One region of the Massilia oculi genome, then DNA from elsewhere that is predicted to be linked to it. Evidence: predicted binding sites of a transcription regulator. Region 1 holds the regulator's gene; the other holds the start of a gene.
The links. The regulator sigma-54, encoded in region 1, starts transcription at its own class of promoters, with help from an activator protein. The targets are predictions, from matches to a motif close to TGGCANGNAANCTGCTTT.

Region 1 (8,060 bases):
TTCGTGGCCAAGTGGCTGCCGTCGTTCAAGACCGACAACCGCAGCTACCTGACGGTGGCGGTGGGCTGCACCGGCGGCCAGCACCGCTCGGTGTACATGGCCGAGCATCTCGGCGCGCACTTCGCCGATACCGAGCGCGTGATCGTGCGGCACCGGGAGCAGCCGAAGAATCCGGCGGCATAATGCTGCGGTAGGGTTGGCGGCGGTGCCGCCGACCCGACGTCGTGCGCAGTCAGGCGGCGCGAATCAACGCAGCACCTGCGCCGTATCCACCAAGCGCACATCGTGCATCTGGTGCAGGTAGGCTTCCAGGTAGCCCTTGTGAGACGCCCCGACGATGACCAGCAGGCGCGTGCCCGGCGTCACGCCCACCACGTCGCGGATGTTCGCCGCCATGCGCAGGTTGCGCGTTTCCCAGTAGCCCACGTAGTTGCGGCCGAAGCGCTGCGGCGACGGCTCGTTCATGGCGGCGCCGAAATCGATCTCGAAGGTCGCCGCGACATGGGCCGGCGAGTTATAGGCGCGGTACAGCGCCAGCACGCCTTCGGCGCTGCCCAGTTCCTGCTTCAGGACCTTGTCCTGTTCCTCGCGCTGCTTGTTGGCCGGATTGTCCCAGGCCTTCATGATCGCCTCGCCGGCGGCCTTGCGGTCGGTGTAGGGCCGGCCCGCCGTCTGGTCGTCCATCGCATGCACGCGGTCATGCCCCAGGCGGGCCGCCAGCTGCGCCGCGATCATCACGCTTTCACCGGGACGGACCTCGAGCCGGTGCAGCCGGGCGACCAGGACCTCATCCAGGCCATCGCCTGCGTGGCGCTCGGCGGCGGGCAAACGCAGCCACTGGACCATGGCCGAGGTGGATTCGCCACCGGCCAGGAATACGGCCGCCAGGCGCCGCCGCTGGGCGCTTGATGGCGCCGCGGGCCAGGCGGCGAGCAGCTTTTCGGCTTCGGCAGTGGCTTGCGGGACATCGAGCCCGGTGGCGGCCCTGGCCGGCGCGGTGTCCCAGCAATAGCTGTCGATCGCCTCCCGGTAACGCTCCACGTAGCGGTGCATGAAGTCGCACTGCGGCCCGGAACGCTCCTCGACCGCGATCGCCTGCGGCTTCCAGCCCGCGAGCCGGTCGTTCAGCAGGGACAGGCTCGATGGCTGGAAGGTCTTGGGCAGTTGCGACAGGTGGGGCGAACCGAGCACCATGATCTCGCTGGCCGGCCCTGCGGCCGGGCCCTTGAGCCGGCTCGGATCGAAGGCCGGCTGGTAATCTTGCGCGACGGCGCCGCCGCATAGCGTCATCGAGATCAGCAGGGCACGCAGGCGCATCGGTCTTCCTTTCGAGTCATGAAGACCCGATGTTCACACCTCGTCGATGCGCTGTCACGCAAAAATCGATATGCATGCTCCCGCTTATGCGAGATGCCTGAGCGGATGCGCGTGACCAGGCCACACCGGTTCGAAGAAGCGCGCCACCATGTCGGGCGTGACCTGTTCGAGCGCCGGCGGATTCCATTGCGGCGCATTGTCCTTGTCGATAACGAGCGCGCGTATGCCTTCGAGCACTTCGCCATGCTCGAAATTGCGGCGCACCAGCGAGCGCTCCATGCGCAGGCAATCGGCCACGGACAGCGCAGCGCCGCGCGCCAGCAGCTCGTGGGTCACGCACATCAACAGCGGCGAGCGCTGGCGCATCGCCTTCAGGGCTTGCTGCGCAAACGGCGTCTCGTCGCGTTCGAGCGAGGCCATGATGGCGGCGACCGAGCCGGCGCCGAAGTGGGTATCGACCAGCGTGCGCCGGGCCTGCAGCTCGCTCTCGCCTGCCGCTTGCGCGAACGGCGCGGCGAAGGCGCGGATGGCGGCGGGAAGTGCGGCGCCGCCGGTCGTCTCGATCAACGCGTTCAGGGCCGGCAGCTCGGCGCTGGGCACGAACACGTCGGCCAGGCCCACGTAGAGCGCGTCGGCGGCCTTGATCGTCAGGCCGGTCAGGCCCAGGTAGTTGCCGAGCCGGCCCGGCGCATGCGACAGGAAGTGGCTGCCGCCGACGTCCGGGAACAGGCCGATGTTCACTTCGGGCATGGCCATCTTCGTTCGTTCGGTCACGATGCGCAGGCCGCAATCCGGCCCGCCCTGGGCGATGCCCATGCCGCCGCCCATCACGACGCCGTCCATGATGGCGATATAGGGCTTGGGATAGAAGTGGATCAGGTGGTTCAGCGCGTATTCTTCGGTAAAGAAATCCTCGAGCAGCGCGCTGCCGCCGGTCGGCCCCTTCTGTCCGACTTCATGGAAGAAGCGAATGTCGCCGCCCGCGCACAAGGCCTTCTCGCTGCTGCTGGTGAGCACGACTGCATCGACCCGCCCATTGTCGCGCCAGCCAAGGAGGATGTCGGTCAATGCGCGCACCATCTCGAGCGACAGCGAATTGAGCGCCTTCGGGCGGTCCAGTGTGATGATGCCGGTGCGGTTGGCGATGCGGGTCAGGACGTGGTCGGTCATGGGTTGATCCATCATGAAGAGACCTGCATTTTACCGAACACGCGCCTCGGGTAGAACTGAAACGCTGGATGCAAAAAGGGCGTCCCCTCAGACGCCCTTAGCTAGTGTGAGCCCTGCGCCTGATCAGGCGACAGCAGCGTCTTCGCCGCCGATTTCCGGCATGCGTTTGATCGAGGTACGGCTATGGTCTTTCAATTGCTGCTTGTGTTTGAGGATCTGTCGGTCCAGTTTATCCATCAGCGTGTCGATCGCGGCGTACAGGTCTTGCGCGACGCTTGCCACGTGCAGGGTCTTGCCCGACACCTGGACGTTGATCTCTGCTTTCTGCCTTTTTTCTTTTTCAGTGAGGTTGTCGACGGCCAGGAAGACGTGGGTGTCGATCACCTGGTCGAAATGGCGAATGATGCGCTCGAGCTTATTCTGAACGTATTCACGGATGGCGGGGGTTACTTCGAGATGATGGCCACTGATTGTGAGGTTCATACACACTCCTTTGAAAAGGTTGCACCGTGTGGACCACACCAACGCGACAAGGCACGACGGGTGTGGACGGCGCAGTTACAAGGACTTGCGGAGGCTTACAGGGGGTATCTTGAGGGCTTCACGGTATTTTGCAACCGTCCGGCGCGCGATGACCATGCCTTGTTCCCCGAGCATCTCCGCGATCTTGCTGTCGGACAATGGGTTCCTAGGGTCTTCTGCTCCTGTCAATTGTGCGATGAGCGCACGGATTGCCGTCGAGGATGCTTCGCCTCCCGCCTCGGTGGCAACGTGGCTGCCGAAGAAATACTTCAACTCAAACATGCCGTGCGGGGTCAGCATGTATTTCTGCGTTGTGACACGAGAAATTGTGCTCTCGTGTAGGCCTAGTGTATCAGCTATCTCACGTAAAACAAGGGGCCGCATGGCAACCGCGCCATGCGAGAAAAAATTGCGCTGGCGCTCGACGATCGCCTCCGCCACACGCAGGATGGTGTCGAATCGCTGGCGCATATTCTTGATGAGCCACTTCGCTTCCTGCATCTGCGCGCCCATCTGCGCCTCGCTCTTGCCCTGCTTGAGCAGGCTGGCGTACAGGCTGTTCACGCGCAGGCGCGGCATCACGTCCGGGTTCAGGGTGACCGCCCAGCCGCTCTTGGAACGGCGCACGATCACGTCCGGCACCACGTAGTCCGACACGTTCGAGGCAAACGCCGCGCCCGGGTGCGGATTGCATTGGCGCACCACGGCCTGCACCTCGCGCAAGTCTTCGTCGTCGCAGTCGAGCGCCTTCTTCAGCTTGCTGTATTCGCGCTGGGCGAACCAGCTCAGGTAACCCTCGACGATGGTCAGCGCCATGCGCCGCGTCACCAGCGGCACACCGGGCATGCGCCGGATCTGCAGCGCCAGGCACTCGGCCGCGCTGCGCGCGCCGACGCCCACCGGGTCCATGCTCTGCACCAGCGCCAGCGCGCAGCGCAATTCGTCGATCTCGATCCCGAGCTCTTCGGGCAGCCTGGCGTGGATCTCGTCGAGCGGCTCCTCGAGGTAGCCGTTGTCGTCCAGCGCATCGATCACCAGCTCGGCCAGCGCACGGTCGCGCGCCGACAAGGTGGCTTCGCGCACCTGCTCCATCAGATGTTCGCGCAGGGTTATAGCGCAGGCTTCCAGTTGCGGGCGGCCGTCCTCGTCCTCGCCGCCGCCCGACGATGGCGCGCCGCCTTCGCTCCAGTCGGCATCAAAGCGATCGTGGTCCGCGCCGTTCTCGAAACCCTCGCCCTCCTGCGCCGGCGCGTCCTGGCCTTCGGCCTGCTGGCCGGGGGCCGGTGGCGCCTCGCCGTTGGCGGGCGCATTGTTGATCGCGCCATCGGCCAGCAAGCGTACCGAACGGTCGAGCGGATCGTCGAGCCGCTCGAGCAAGGGGTTATCGCCCAGTATCTGCTCGATCTCCTGGTGCAGCTCGAGCGTCGACAGTTGCAGCAACCGGATCGACTGCTGCAGTTGCGGCGTAAGCGCGAGGTGCTGCGAAGTGCGAAGTTGCAGGGACTGTTTCATCTAGGCGTCGCTCACATGCGGAAGTGTTCACCCAGGTACACGCGGCGGACCGACTCGTCCGCGATGATGTCGTCAGGGCGGCCGGAGGCAAGCACCGCGCCCTGGTTGATGATGTAGGCGCGGTCGCAGATGCCGAGCGTCTCGCGCACGTTGTGGTCGGTGATCAAAACGCCGATCCGGCGCTCCTTCAGGAAGCGCACGATGCGCTGGATCTCGATCACGGCGATCGGGTCGACGCCGGCGAACGGTTCGTCGAGCAGCACGAAGCGCGGATTGGTCGCCAGCGCGCGCGCGATTTCCACGCGGCGGCGCTCGCCGCCCGACAGCGACAGCGCCGGATTCTCGCGCAGCTTCTCGATCTGCAGGTCGGCCAGCAGGGTGTCGAGGCGCTCGTTGATCTGGTCTTTCGACAGCGGCTTGCCGTTGTCCTTCTGCAGCTCGAGCACGGCGCGGATGTTCTCTTCCACCGTCAGCTTGCGGAACACCGACGCCTCCTGCGGCAGGTAGGACAGGCCCAATACCGCGCGGCGGTGGATCGGCAGGCTGGTGATGTCGGTGCCGTTGATGTCGATCGAGCCGGCATCCGACGGCACCAGGCCGACGATCATGTAGAACGACGTGGTCTTGCCGGCGCCGTTCGGACCCAGCAAGCCGACCACTTCACCGCATTCGACCTGCAGCGACACATCGCGCACCACCAGGCGCTTGCCATAGCTTTTCTGCAGGCCCTTGACGACCAGGGTGCTGCAATCGCCCAGCTCCATCGGGATCGCCGTCATTGCGCGCCTCCGGCCGGGGCGCGCTTGGGCGACAGGATCAGGGTGCCGCGTCCGCCGCCGGCCTTGGTCTGGCCGCTGACGTCGTTGCGCACGGTGGCCACTTCCTTGCGGTTGTCGTAGGAGATGAAAGGTCCGGTGATCTGGTTGGTCATGCGCGAATTCTCGAGCTCCTTGATCAGGGCGTTCGAGTACAGGCGCACCAGCTCGGAACGCTCGTCGTACTCGATGCGCTCGGCCTGGCCTTCGACCCACAGGTCGGGGCCGCCGTCACGCTTCTGGCGGAAGGTGGTCAGCTTGCCGTTGGACGCGGTGAGCGTCACGCTCATATACCCTTCCGGCGACTCGTTGACCACGGCGCGGTCGGCCTTGAGCAGCAGCGTGCCGCGGGTCAGGACCACGTTGCCGGTGAAGACGCGGGTGCCCGTGATGCCGTCGACGTCGGCGGAGTCGTATTCGATGGTGGCCGGCTTGAGCGAGTCGGCGCGCTCGGCGGCCGCGGTCAGCGACAGCAGGGAAAGGAAAGCGGCAGCAAGGAGTTTTTTCATGGTTGGAAACGGGTCTCGGGTTGGCACGCGGCGCACGTCGTTCAAGGATCAGCGCTGGCGTGGCGGATAGACGATCTGGCCGCGGCTGGACAGGTGCATCTGCTGGGTCGCATTGTTGGCGACCATGCCGGTGCCCTTGAGCGTGGACGCGCCAAGTTGCATGTCGATCGGCAGATCGGTCTTCACGATTTCTTCATCGGGCAGCACGGTGAGCGCCTGGCTGCGCACGCGCAGCGCCTCGCTCTGCGCGGTCTTGGGACGCTGCAGGTCGACGTCGCCCATCAGTTCGACCCGGTGCTCCTGGTGATGAATCTGCGCGTTCTTCGCGACCACCGTCATCGGCGGGCGGCCCGGCTCGACGCCGCGCAGCACCGGCTCGTCGACGTGCGACACGTCGCCATTCGGAATGTGCGCAAGGCGCTTGCCCGACACCAGATAGCTCGGCTGGCCATTCTCGGTCATGCGCACGAACGAAAAATTCTCGACGATGTAGTCAGGTTCGTCCGGCGGCCCGCCGAGCTGGGCGTCGATGTCGGACGCCTGCATCAGCTGCAGCAGCCAGAAGCTGCCGAAGGCGAAGAAGGTGCCGATCACGATCATCGCCAGGAGATTCCAGCGGTGCGCGGTGCGCTTGTTGACGACGACGGTAGCCATTTTTTATAACCTCAGGCGAAGTACGGCGCGAGCGCCTGGTCGTAGGTGCCTTGGGCGCGCATCACGAGGTCGCACACCTCGCGCACCGCGCCGCGGCCGCCGCCATTCCTGGTGACGTAGTGCGCGCGATGCTGCACCTCGGGGTGGCCGGTCGGCACCGCGACGGCGAAGCCGACGCGCGCGAACAGCGGCAGGTCGATCACGTCGTCGCCGATGTAGCCGCACTGCTCGGCCGTGAAGCCGGTCGCTTCCAGCAGCCTGGCGAAGCCGATGCGCTTGTCGTGGATGCCCTGGTGGACGTGCGAGATGCCGAGATCGGCCGCGCGCTTGACGACGATCGGCGACAGGCGCGCGCTGATGATCGCGGTCTGCACGCCGGTTTTATTCAATAACTGGATCCCCAGGCCGTCGAGGACGTTGAAGGTCTTGGTGACTTCGCCTTCCGGACCATAGGTCAGACTGCCGTCGGTCAGCACGCCGTCGACGTCGAAGATCATGACCTTGATGCGCGCCGCGCGTTCCATGTGGGCCAATGGGGTAATGGCTGGGATAAACGTGTCGCTCATCAGATCACCTTGGCGCGGGTCAGGTCGTGGATGTGCAGCGCGCCGACCAGGCGGTCGTCCTGGTCGACCACCAGCATCTGGTTGATGCGGAATTCTTCCATCACGGCGACGGCGTCGACCGCCAGCTGCTCGGGGCGCACGCGGCGCGGGTTGACATGCATCACGTCGCGGATCTGGATGTCCGAGAAGTCGTGCATGCGCTCGATCACGCGGCGCAAGTCGCCGTCGGTGAACACGCCCACCGGACGGCCTTCGGCGTCGACGATGGCGGTCATGCCGAGGCCCTTGCGGGTGACCTCGAGCAGCGCCTCGACCAGCGAGGTTTCGGGGCCGACGCTCGGCACCGCGTCGCCGCTGCGCATCACGTCGCGCACATGGGTCAGCAGGCGCCGGCCCAGTGCGCCACCCGGATGCGAGAGCGCGAAGTCCTGCTCCCGGAAGCCGCGCGCATCGAGCAGCGCCACGGCCAGCGCATCACCCATCGCAAGGGTGACGGTGGTGCTGGTGGTCGGCGCCAGGTTGAGCGGACAGGCTTCCTTGTCCACCGCGATGTTCAGGTGCACGTCGGCCAGCATGGCCAGGCGCGAGGATGGTTTACCGGTCATGGCGATCACGCGTGCGCCCAGGCGCTTCACGGCCGGCAGGATGTCGAGGATCTCGGACGATTCGCCCGAATTGGAAATCGCGATCACGACATCGTTTTTGGTGACCATGCCCAGGTCGCCGTGCGCGGCTTCGCCCGGGTGCATGAAGAAGGCCGGAGTGCCGGTGGACGCCAGGGTGGCGGCGATCTTGCGGCCGATGTGGCCCGACTTGCCCATCCCGGACACGACCACGCGGCCGTCGCAGGCCATGATCAGCCGCGCGGCGTTCACGAAACTGTCGTCGTCGCCCAGGCGCGCCTGCAGCGCGCGGATGGCGTCGGCTTCGATCGACAGCGTTTCGCGACCCAATTCCAGCACGCGCCGGGCGAGGGTCTCGTCAAAACTTTTCGG
Region 2 (8,060 bases), 2.6 Mb from region 1:
GAGCGCGAAAACTCAGGCAGCGGCATCCTTGTCCTCCTTCACGACATTCTTGTACTTTGCAAAACCCGATTCGCGCGCGCCGGTCAGCGCGATCTGGGTCAGGATCGGCGCCAGCACCTCGAGGATCATGGCCATCGCGGCCAATGGCGCCAGTGGCGCGAGGGTGTCGAACAGGTCGACGCCCGAACGCCGGGTCTGCTCGATCAGGATGATGGCGAACACCGTCAGCGGCATGATCGCGACCCCGGTCAGGGCGCCCTTGCGCGCCGAGATGCCCGACACCCGCGCGGTGGCGGTGCACACCGCTACCTTGACCAGGGCGCGCACCAGCAGCAGCAGCAGGCCCAGCATCAGCCCTTCGGCGGTCGGCTGCCAGGCGATGGTGGTGGCGACGAAGAAGAACAGCAGCACGGTGAGCAGGTCGCCCAGGGCGCCGAAGTTGCGCTGGGCCGGGCTCAGGGTGACGCGGCGGTGGCGCGCCACCAGGCCGAAGGTCAGCGCCGCCAGCACCGGCGACAGTTTCAGTACATGGGTGATCGCGACCAGCAGGAACACGAAGACCGCGAACGTCAGCGTCGAATTGCTGCGCACGTGGCCGGCCACGCGCTGCCACAGCGGCAGCAGCCAGCCCAGCGCCGCGCCCAGGCCGCTCGACGCCGCCAGCACCACCAGGCCGGTCCAGCTGGCGTGGACCACGTCGCCCGAGGTCTGGAACACGCCGAAGCCCACCGTCACGTTGAACACGAACACGGCCAGCACGCAGTTCAGGGCCGTCAGGTGCATCGCGCGCTCGGTCACCTGGCCGCCGCCGCCCTGCTCGTTGACGATGCGCAGCAGGCCGGCGGGCGAGCTGGCCATGGCCAGGGCCGCCAGCAGGCAGGCCGGCAGCACGGCCAGGCCGCAGATGCGCGAGACGTAATACACGGCGGCCCAGGTCAGACCGGCTTCCAGCACCGAGGTGAGCAGCAGCCAGGGGTTGGTGCGCAGCCAGCGCAGGTTGATGCGGTAGCCGAGCTCGAACAGCATCAGGCCGAATCCGAGATTGGCCAGCATCATGAAGTTGTCGGCTTGGGCCGGCGGCAGATAGCCGCTCGACAGGTTGCCGAACACGAAGCCGCACAGGCCATAGATGGAGATGCGCGGCACATTGGCCCAGCGGTACAGCAGTTCGCCGGTCATCCAGGCCAGCGTCAGCGCCAGCGGCCAGGCCAGCGCATGCGTGAGTGAAAGCAGCTCGCTCATCCAGTTCTCCGGTGGGACGCGCCGATCGGCGGCAGAGAGCCGCGCAGGCACGATGGTCCGATTCGGCGCGGGGAGCGCCAGACGCGGCAACTGTGGGAACGCTACGCCGCGTGTCGAAAAATGCCCCCCGACGGATGCGGGGGGCGAAAAGAAACGGTGTGAGCCGCCTCATCGCTGATCGGGGCAACCGGACGCTGCCGGTTGCCACCCAGCTATACTGCACGAAAAATATAATCGTGGCAACCCTATTTGTGCGAATGTACAGACAGGCAATAGGCTCCCTACCCGTCCGTCAGGATGGGAATCCGGGTCGCCGGCCATCGATGGGCCAGCAGTGCGCGCCACATGTGCCTGAAAATATTAGCATGCATGAAACAAAAGGAGGGATATTGGATACCTTACCAGGATGGCTGCAGGCAGGTGGCTGGGGATTGCTGGCGGGCGCCGCCCTGCTGCTGGGCGCCTACATTGGCGTGCGTTTCAAGGTTCCGCAGCGGCTGGTGGCGGCCATCATGGCCTTCGGCAGCGGCGTCCTGATCTCGGCGCTGTCGTTCGAACTGATGGACGAGGCGATCGAGACCGGCGGCTTTGCTTCCACCGCCACCGGCTTCCTGCTCGGCGCCCTGTTCTACACGGCCGCCAACTGGTGGCTGGCGCGCAAGGGGGCGCGCCACCGCAAGCGCTCCGGGCCGCGCCCGGCGTCAGCGCATCAGGACGGCAGCGGCGCCGCGCTTGCCTTCGGCGCCCTGCTCGACGGTATTCCGGAATCGATCGTGATCGGCCTGTCGCTGCTGGGCGGCAAAGGCGTCAGCGTGGCGGTGGTGGCTGCGGTCTTCCTGTCCAACCTGCCCGAAGGCCTGTCCAGCGCGGCCGGGATGCGGCAGGCGGGCCGGTCCCCGGCGCACATCTACGGCGTGTGGGCCGGGATCGCCCTGTCTTCCGGCGTGGCCGCCCTGCTCGGCTACACGGTATTCCACCGCTTTCCGCCCGAGATGCTGGCGGCGACCACGGCGGTGGCTGCCGGCGGCGTGCTGGCGATGGTGGTCGACACCATGATCCCGGAAGCGTTCGACGAAACCCATGACTTCGCGGGCCTGATCGTGGCGGCCGGATTCCTGGCCGCCTTCGCACTCAGCAAGCTGGGCAGCTAGGCAGGCTGCTGTCGGGAAATTTTACATTCCTGCGTGTATTTACTTGAAATTTTGCATACAAGTGTCTGATTATAAATAAGATAATTTTCAGGCACACTTCCTGCTTTGTGTTGCATCGGCGACATCATTGTGATGTCTACGATAATCGAACATAGAGATGGAGTAACACGTGAAATTGGTAAAAAACCTGATGAAAGCGGCCCTGGCGACCGCCCTGCTGTCGGCCGGCGTTGCCAACGCCGCCCTGTACGAATTCAAGCTCACCGGTGACTACACCGCAAGCTGGCAGCTGGACACCGAGCGCGATCCGGACAGCTCCGACAACAACGGCGGCCTGACGTTCAACGAGGTGGCGGGCAGCTTCCCGGGCTATGATGCCCTGGACATCACGTTCTTCAATTCGGCGATCAGCGGCGGCCTGCAACTGTACGATTTCTACACCGACCGCTACGTGCTGACCACCAACGGCCCGCAGCTGTACACCGGCAAGGAATCGCGCCACGCATTCACCCTCGGCACCTTCTCGCTCACCGAATTCGCGGGCTTCGGCAACTACGTGCTGACCATCAGCGACCTCGACGCCCTGCCGGATCCGGTCGAGGTGCCCGAGCCGGCCAGCGCCGCACTGCTGGCCGCCGGCCTGGGCCTGCTGGCCGCCCGTCGCCGCAAGAGCGCCAAATAAGCGTCAGATAAGTCGCATCAGGGACGCGGCTGGTCTTGCCCAGCCTGGGTCCCGCCCTGCGTGGCCAGGTAGGCCACGATATCCCCGGCCTGGCGGTCGCTCAGGAAGCTCATGAAGCGCATCTTGTTGCCGGGGATGACCTGTTCCGAATCGCGGATGAAGGCCGCCAGGTTCGCTTCGTCCCACACCAGCGTCGACGCCTTCAGCGCCGGAGAATAGGCATAGCCCGTCACGCTGCCCGCCTTGCGTCCGAGCACCCCGTTCAGATGCGGCCCGTAGATATGCCCGGCCTTCGGCCCCACTTCGTGGCAACCCGCGCAGCGCGCGAACAGCTTGCGCCCCGCCTCGATCCGGGCCGGCGACGCTTCGCCGGGGGCTTGCGCCACGTCCGCCGTGTCGCTGCGGCCGCAGCCAGCCAGGACGAGCAACAGCAGGACTCCCTGCAGCATGTGTGCCAGTCGCATCTATTTCACCCGCTGCTTCTCGAGCTTGCGCGCCAGCGTGCGCCGGTGCATGCCCAGCCGCCGCGCGGCCTCGGAAATATTGAAATCGGTCTCGGCCAGCACGGCGTGGATACGCTCCCATTCCAGGGTCTTGATCGAGGTCGAGCGGTTGGTGACCTCGACGTCGGTGCTGCCGGCGACGTGGCCGAAGGCGGCCTCGATGTCGTCGGCGTCCGAGGGCTTGGCCAGGTATTGCACGGCGCCCAGCTTGATCGCCTCCACCGCGGTGGCGATGCTGGCGAAGCCCGTCAGCACCACGATCAGCATGTCCGGGTCGTGCTCGTGCAGCAGCTGGACGCAGGCCAGGCCCGAGGTATTCCCTTTCAGCTTCAGGTCGACCACGGCGTAGCCGGGGTTGTGCCGGGCCAGCAGCGCCTGGGCCTCGTCGTGGCCGGTGGCGCCCAGCACGCGGTAGCCGCGCCGCTCGAACGAGCGGGAAAGGGTGCGGGCGAAGGCTTCGTCGTCTTCGATGATGAGCAGCAGCGGCTCAGGATTCTGCATCGTCTATTTCCTCTTCGAGTTCGATCGCCGCCAGCGGCAGGCGTACGGACACCTCGGCCCCGCCGCCCTCGTCGTGGCGCCGGTTGCGCGCCGTGACGGTGCCGCCGAGCTTGCGCACGACGTTCACCGCCAGGAACAGTCCCAGCCCCCCGCCAGGCTTGCCCTTGGTCGAGTGATAGGGCTTGCCGAAATGGGCCAGCATGCTGGGCGCGAAGCCGGGGCCGCGGTCGAATACGGTCAGCACCAGGGTCCGCTCGTCGATGTGGGCGTCCATATAGACCCACTCGGGCGAGGCCTCGAGCGCGTTGTCGAGCAGGTTGTCGACCGTCTGGCGCAGCGCCGAATCGCTCGCGACCGGCAGGTCTTCGGCGATCCGGTTATTGTAGATGAAGGTGCGCACCGGCCGGCTGGCCTCCCAGCCTATGGCGAGCTCGTCGAGGAAGCGGCTGATCGTGGTGCGCTCGGCCGACTCGCCGCGCGCCTCCCCGGCCGACAGCAGGATGCCGCTGACGATGGCCTTGCAGCGCTTGAGCTGGGTCTGCATTTCGGTGAGTTCGCCCAGCAGCTCGGGATCGTCGCGGAAGGCCGGCATGCGCTTCCAGTCGCCCAGGATCACCGAGACCGTCGACAGCGGCGTGCCCAGCTCGTGGGCGGCGCCGCTGGCGAGCAGGCCCATGCGCACGATGTGCTCTTCCTCGGCCGCGCGCTGGCGCAAGGCGGCCAGCTGGGTCGCCTTGTCGCGGACGTTGTCCGAGATGCGCGAGATAAACATCACCAGCAACGCGGCGTTGAGCGCGAAGCAGACCAGCAGGCCCTGCACGTACAGGCTGCCGATGCCGCGCGCGTGGTCGAATGGCAGCGCGAGCGGCTGGGCGTAGATGGCGAGACCGGCCATGCAGGCGATCGTGACCAGCACGATGCTCCAGGTCCACAGCACGTCGAGCAGCACGGCCGAGACGATCACCTGCAGCAGGTACAGGAAGGCGAAGGGATTGGTGGTGCCGCCGGACAGGTAGAGCAGCACGGTGAGGCTGGAGACGTCGACCAGGATCGCCAGGAACATCTCGCCGTTGGAGACCGGGCGCCGTTCGTGCCAGCGCAGGTGGCTGGCGACGTTGAAGGCGATCAGGCAGGCCAGCACCTGCAGCATGTGCACCAGCGGCAGCTCGATCCGGAAGATCGTGATGGCCGAGGCGATGGTCGTGATCTGGCCGATGACGGCGATCCAGCGCAGCTCGATCAGCTGCAGCATGTTCTTGTGGCCGGCCGCGAACTCGACGTTGGCGGCGGCGGCCGACGGCGACGAGCGCGCCGCCCTGGCGAAGAAATCCAGCGGAGATTGCATCAAAACCCGTTATATCTGTACTGCGGTCTGTGCTGCGGTCCGGCGGGACCGGCGCCTCAATCGTCGGTATTGCCGCGCTTCGCCTCGTAGCGGGCGACCCACCACGCGGCCGCGGCCACCATCAGGGCCAGAGCATACCAAGTGAGCGCATAGACGAGGTGATTATTTGGGAAAGAAATGACGGTCAGGCCGCCGACCGCCGTTTCCGGCGCGTCCTTCGGATCCTGGCCCTTGCCGGCGTCGACGAAGAACGGCGCGACTTGCGCAAGATCGAGGCCGCGCGCGGCGGCGATGGCGCCCACTTCGCGCGCGTACCAGCGGTTGTTGACGGGGTCGTTATCGCGCAGGAAGCCGCTTTTCGGCTCGGCGATGCGCAGCAGGCCGACGACGTCGACGGGTGCGCCCTGGATGGCGGCGCAGGGATTGGCGCCGGCCTTGCGGGCAGGATAACGGGTCGCGATGTCGCCGCTCGAGGGAATGAAGCCGCGGTTGACGAGAACGATGTGGCCGTCGCCGAGGCATAAGGGCGTGAGCAGCCAGAAACCGGCGCCGAGATCGGACAGCGCCTGCACCGGTGTGGTGAGTTCGTAAAGATAGCGGCCCGACAGGCGTAGGCGCCGGTATTCGTCGGACTCGCGTGAGACTTGCGGCCATTGCGACGCCAGGGGCGGCGCAACGGGATCCGCATGAACGCGTGCGTCGACGCGTTCGATCAGGTCCAGTTTCCAATGCAGGCGGAACACCTGCCAGGTCCCCAGACCGGCAAACAGCACGAACAGCAGCAGGGCCGCCACCGCCATGGCGCGCCGCACGAAGGCGGAGCGCTGAGGATGTGCCGGCGCCACCGGCTGTTCGTGCAGTACCGACATCAGGTCATGTCGTGGGTGCTGTTCGGACCCATGCCAGGCATCATATTGGTGTTCATATGATGCATGACCCAGATCGAACCGGCCATCACGATGACCAGGATGACGATGGTCAGGATCAGCGCCATCATGTTCCAGCCGCCTTCCGCCTTCGAGTTCAAGTGCAGGAAGTACATCATCTGCATGATCAGCTGCACGCCGGCGAAGGCCAGGATGACCCACTTGGTGGTCTCTGGCGCCAGGACGTTGCCCATTACCAGCCAGAACGGAATGATCGTCAGGATCGCCGACAGGGCGAAGCCGATCATGTAGTCCTTGGCGCTGTAGTGCGTCACGTGGACGTCATGGCCATGGTGGCCGTGGTCGTGGTGGTCGCTCATGGCAGGACTCCCATCAGGTAGACAAAGGTGAAGACGAAGATCCAGATCAGGTCCAGGAAGTGCCAGAACAGCGACAGGCACGACAGGCGACGGAAGTTCTCCGGGGTCAGGCCGTGTTTGCCCAGCTGGAAGAACAGGGTCACCAGCCAGACGATGCCGAAGGTCACGTGCAGGCCGTGGGTGCCGACCAGCGCGAAGAACGCGGTCAGGAAGCCCGAACGCTGCGGACCGGCGCCCATGTGGATCAGGTGCTGGAACTCATAGATTTCCACGCACAGGAAGGCCAGGCCCAGGATGCCGGTGACGACCAGCCACATGCGGGTCTTCGCCAGGTTCTTGGCTTGCGCCGCGATCATGGCGAAGCCGAAGGTCAGCGACGACACCAGCAGGAACGCGGTGTTGAGCGCGATCAGCGGCAGCTCGAACAGCTCGGCGCCGGTCGGACCGCCCGCATAGGCGCGGCCCTGCACCGCATAGGTGGCGAACAGGGACGCGAAGATGAGGCAGTCGCTCATCAGGTAGAGCCAGAAGCCCAGCAGCGTGCCCTGCTCCGGGTGGTGTTCGCGGACGATGTAACGTCCGGTCACGTCGTCGGCGACGCTGCCGCCGGTTACAGATGCGTTAATTTCAGACATGGCTTTCCAGCATACGGGTACGCGCTTCTTCGGTCCGGGCCACTTCTTCGGCCGGGATGTAGTAGTCGCGCTTGTAGTTGAAGGTATGGATGATGATCGCGGCCATCATGGCGACGAACGCCACGATGGTGAACGCCCACATGTGCCAGATGATGCCGAAGCCGACCGCGCACGCCAGCGCGGAGATGATGATGCCGGCGCCGGTATTCTTCGGCATGTGGATCGCCACGAAGTCCTTCAGCGGACGACGGTAGCCGTTCTTCTTCATGTCGGCGAAGGTGTCGTTGTCGTACACCACCGGGGTGAAGGCGAAGTTGTAGTCCGGCGGTGGCGACGAGGTCGACCATTCCAGCGTACGGCCTTCCCATGGATCGCCGGTGAAGTCGCGCAGGCGCGCGGTGTTGCGGTCGCGGTAGCTGACATAGATCTGCATCAACAGCGCGCCGATACCGCCGGCAATCATCAGGGTGCCCAGGAACGAGATCTGGAACAGCCACTGCACCGAAGGATCGTCGAAATGGCTCACGCGACGGGTATAGCCCATGAAGCCCAGGATGTACGGCGGGGTGAAGGCAACCCAGAAGCCGATCGACCACAGCCAGAACGAGACCAGGCCCCAGAAACGGTCCAGCTTGTAGCCGAAGGCTTTCGGGAACCAGTAGTTCAGGCCGGCGAAGATGCCGAACACGACGCCGCCGATGATCACATTGTGGAAGTGCGCGATCAGGAACAGCGAGTTGTGCAGCACGAAGTCA

Region 2: the regulator sigma-54 is predicted to act here: its motif matches at 2,483-2,500, upstream of DIR46_RS25760 (PEP-CTERM sorting domain-containing protein).

Annotation. Positions count from the first base shown of each region.
Region 1 covers NZ_CP029343.1:2,488,437-2,496,496, forward strand. Annotated here, with positions in the region: gene rapZ (RNase adapter RapZ) at 1-183, shown strand, start outside; gene DIR46_RS11500 (DUF5694 domain-containing protein) at 247-1,317, opposite strand; gene DIR46_RS11505 (enoyl-CoA hydratase/isomerase family protein) at 1,402-2,487, opposite strand; gene hpf (ribosome hibernation-promoting factor, HPF/YfiA family) at 2,611-2,970, opposite strand; gene DIR46_RS11515 (RNA polymerase factor sigma-54) at 3,046-4,521, opposite strand; gene lptB (LPS export ABC transporter ATP-binding protein) at 4,533-5,285, opposite strand; gene lptA (lipopolysaccharide transport periplasmic protein LptA) at 5,297-5,845, opposite strand; gene lptC (LPS export ABC transporter periplasmic protein LptC) at 5,894-6,499, opposite strand; gene DIR46_RS11535 (KdsC family phosphatase) at 6,511-7,065, opposite strand; gene DIR46_RS11540 (KpsF/GutQ family sugar-phosphate isomerase) at 7,065-8,060, opposite strand, start outside.
Region 2 covers NZ_CP029343.1:5,756,068-5,764,127, reverse strand. Annotated here, with positions in the region: gene DIR46_RS25775 (YbdK family carboxylate-amine ligase) at 1-26, opposite strand, end outside; gene DIR46_RS25770 (cation:proton antiporter) at 13-1,242, opposite strand; gene DIR46_RS25765 (ZIP family metal transporter) at 1,632-2,393, shown strand; gene DIR46_RS25760 (PEP-CTERM sorting domain-containing protein) at 2,563-3,075, shown strand; gene DIR46_RS25755 (c-type cytochrome) at 3,093-3,539, opposite strand; gene DIR46_RS25750 (response regulator transcription factor) at 3,540-4,079, opposite strand; gene DIR46_RS25745 (ATP-binding protein) at 4,066-5,424, opposite strand; gene DIR46_RS25740 (SURF1 family protein) at 5,481-6,293, opposite strand; gene cyoD (cytochrome o ubiquinol oxidase subunit IV) at 6,293-6,670, opposite strand; gene cyoC (cytochrome o ubiquinol oxidase subunit III) at 6,667-7,305, opposite strand; gene cyoB (cytochrome o ubiquinol oxidase subunit I) at 7,298-8,060, opposite strand, start outside.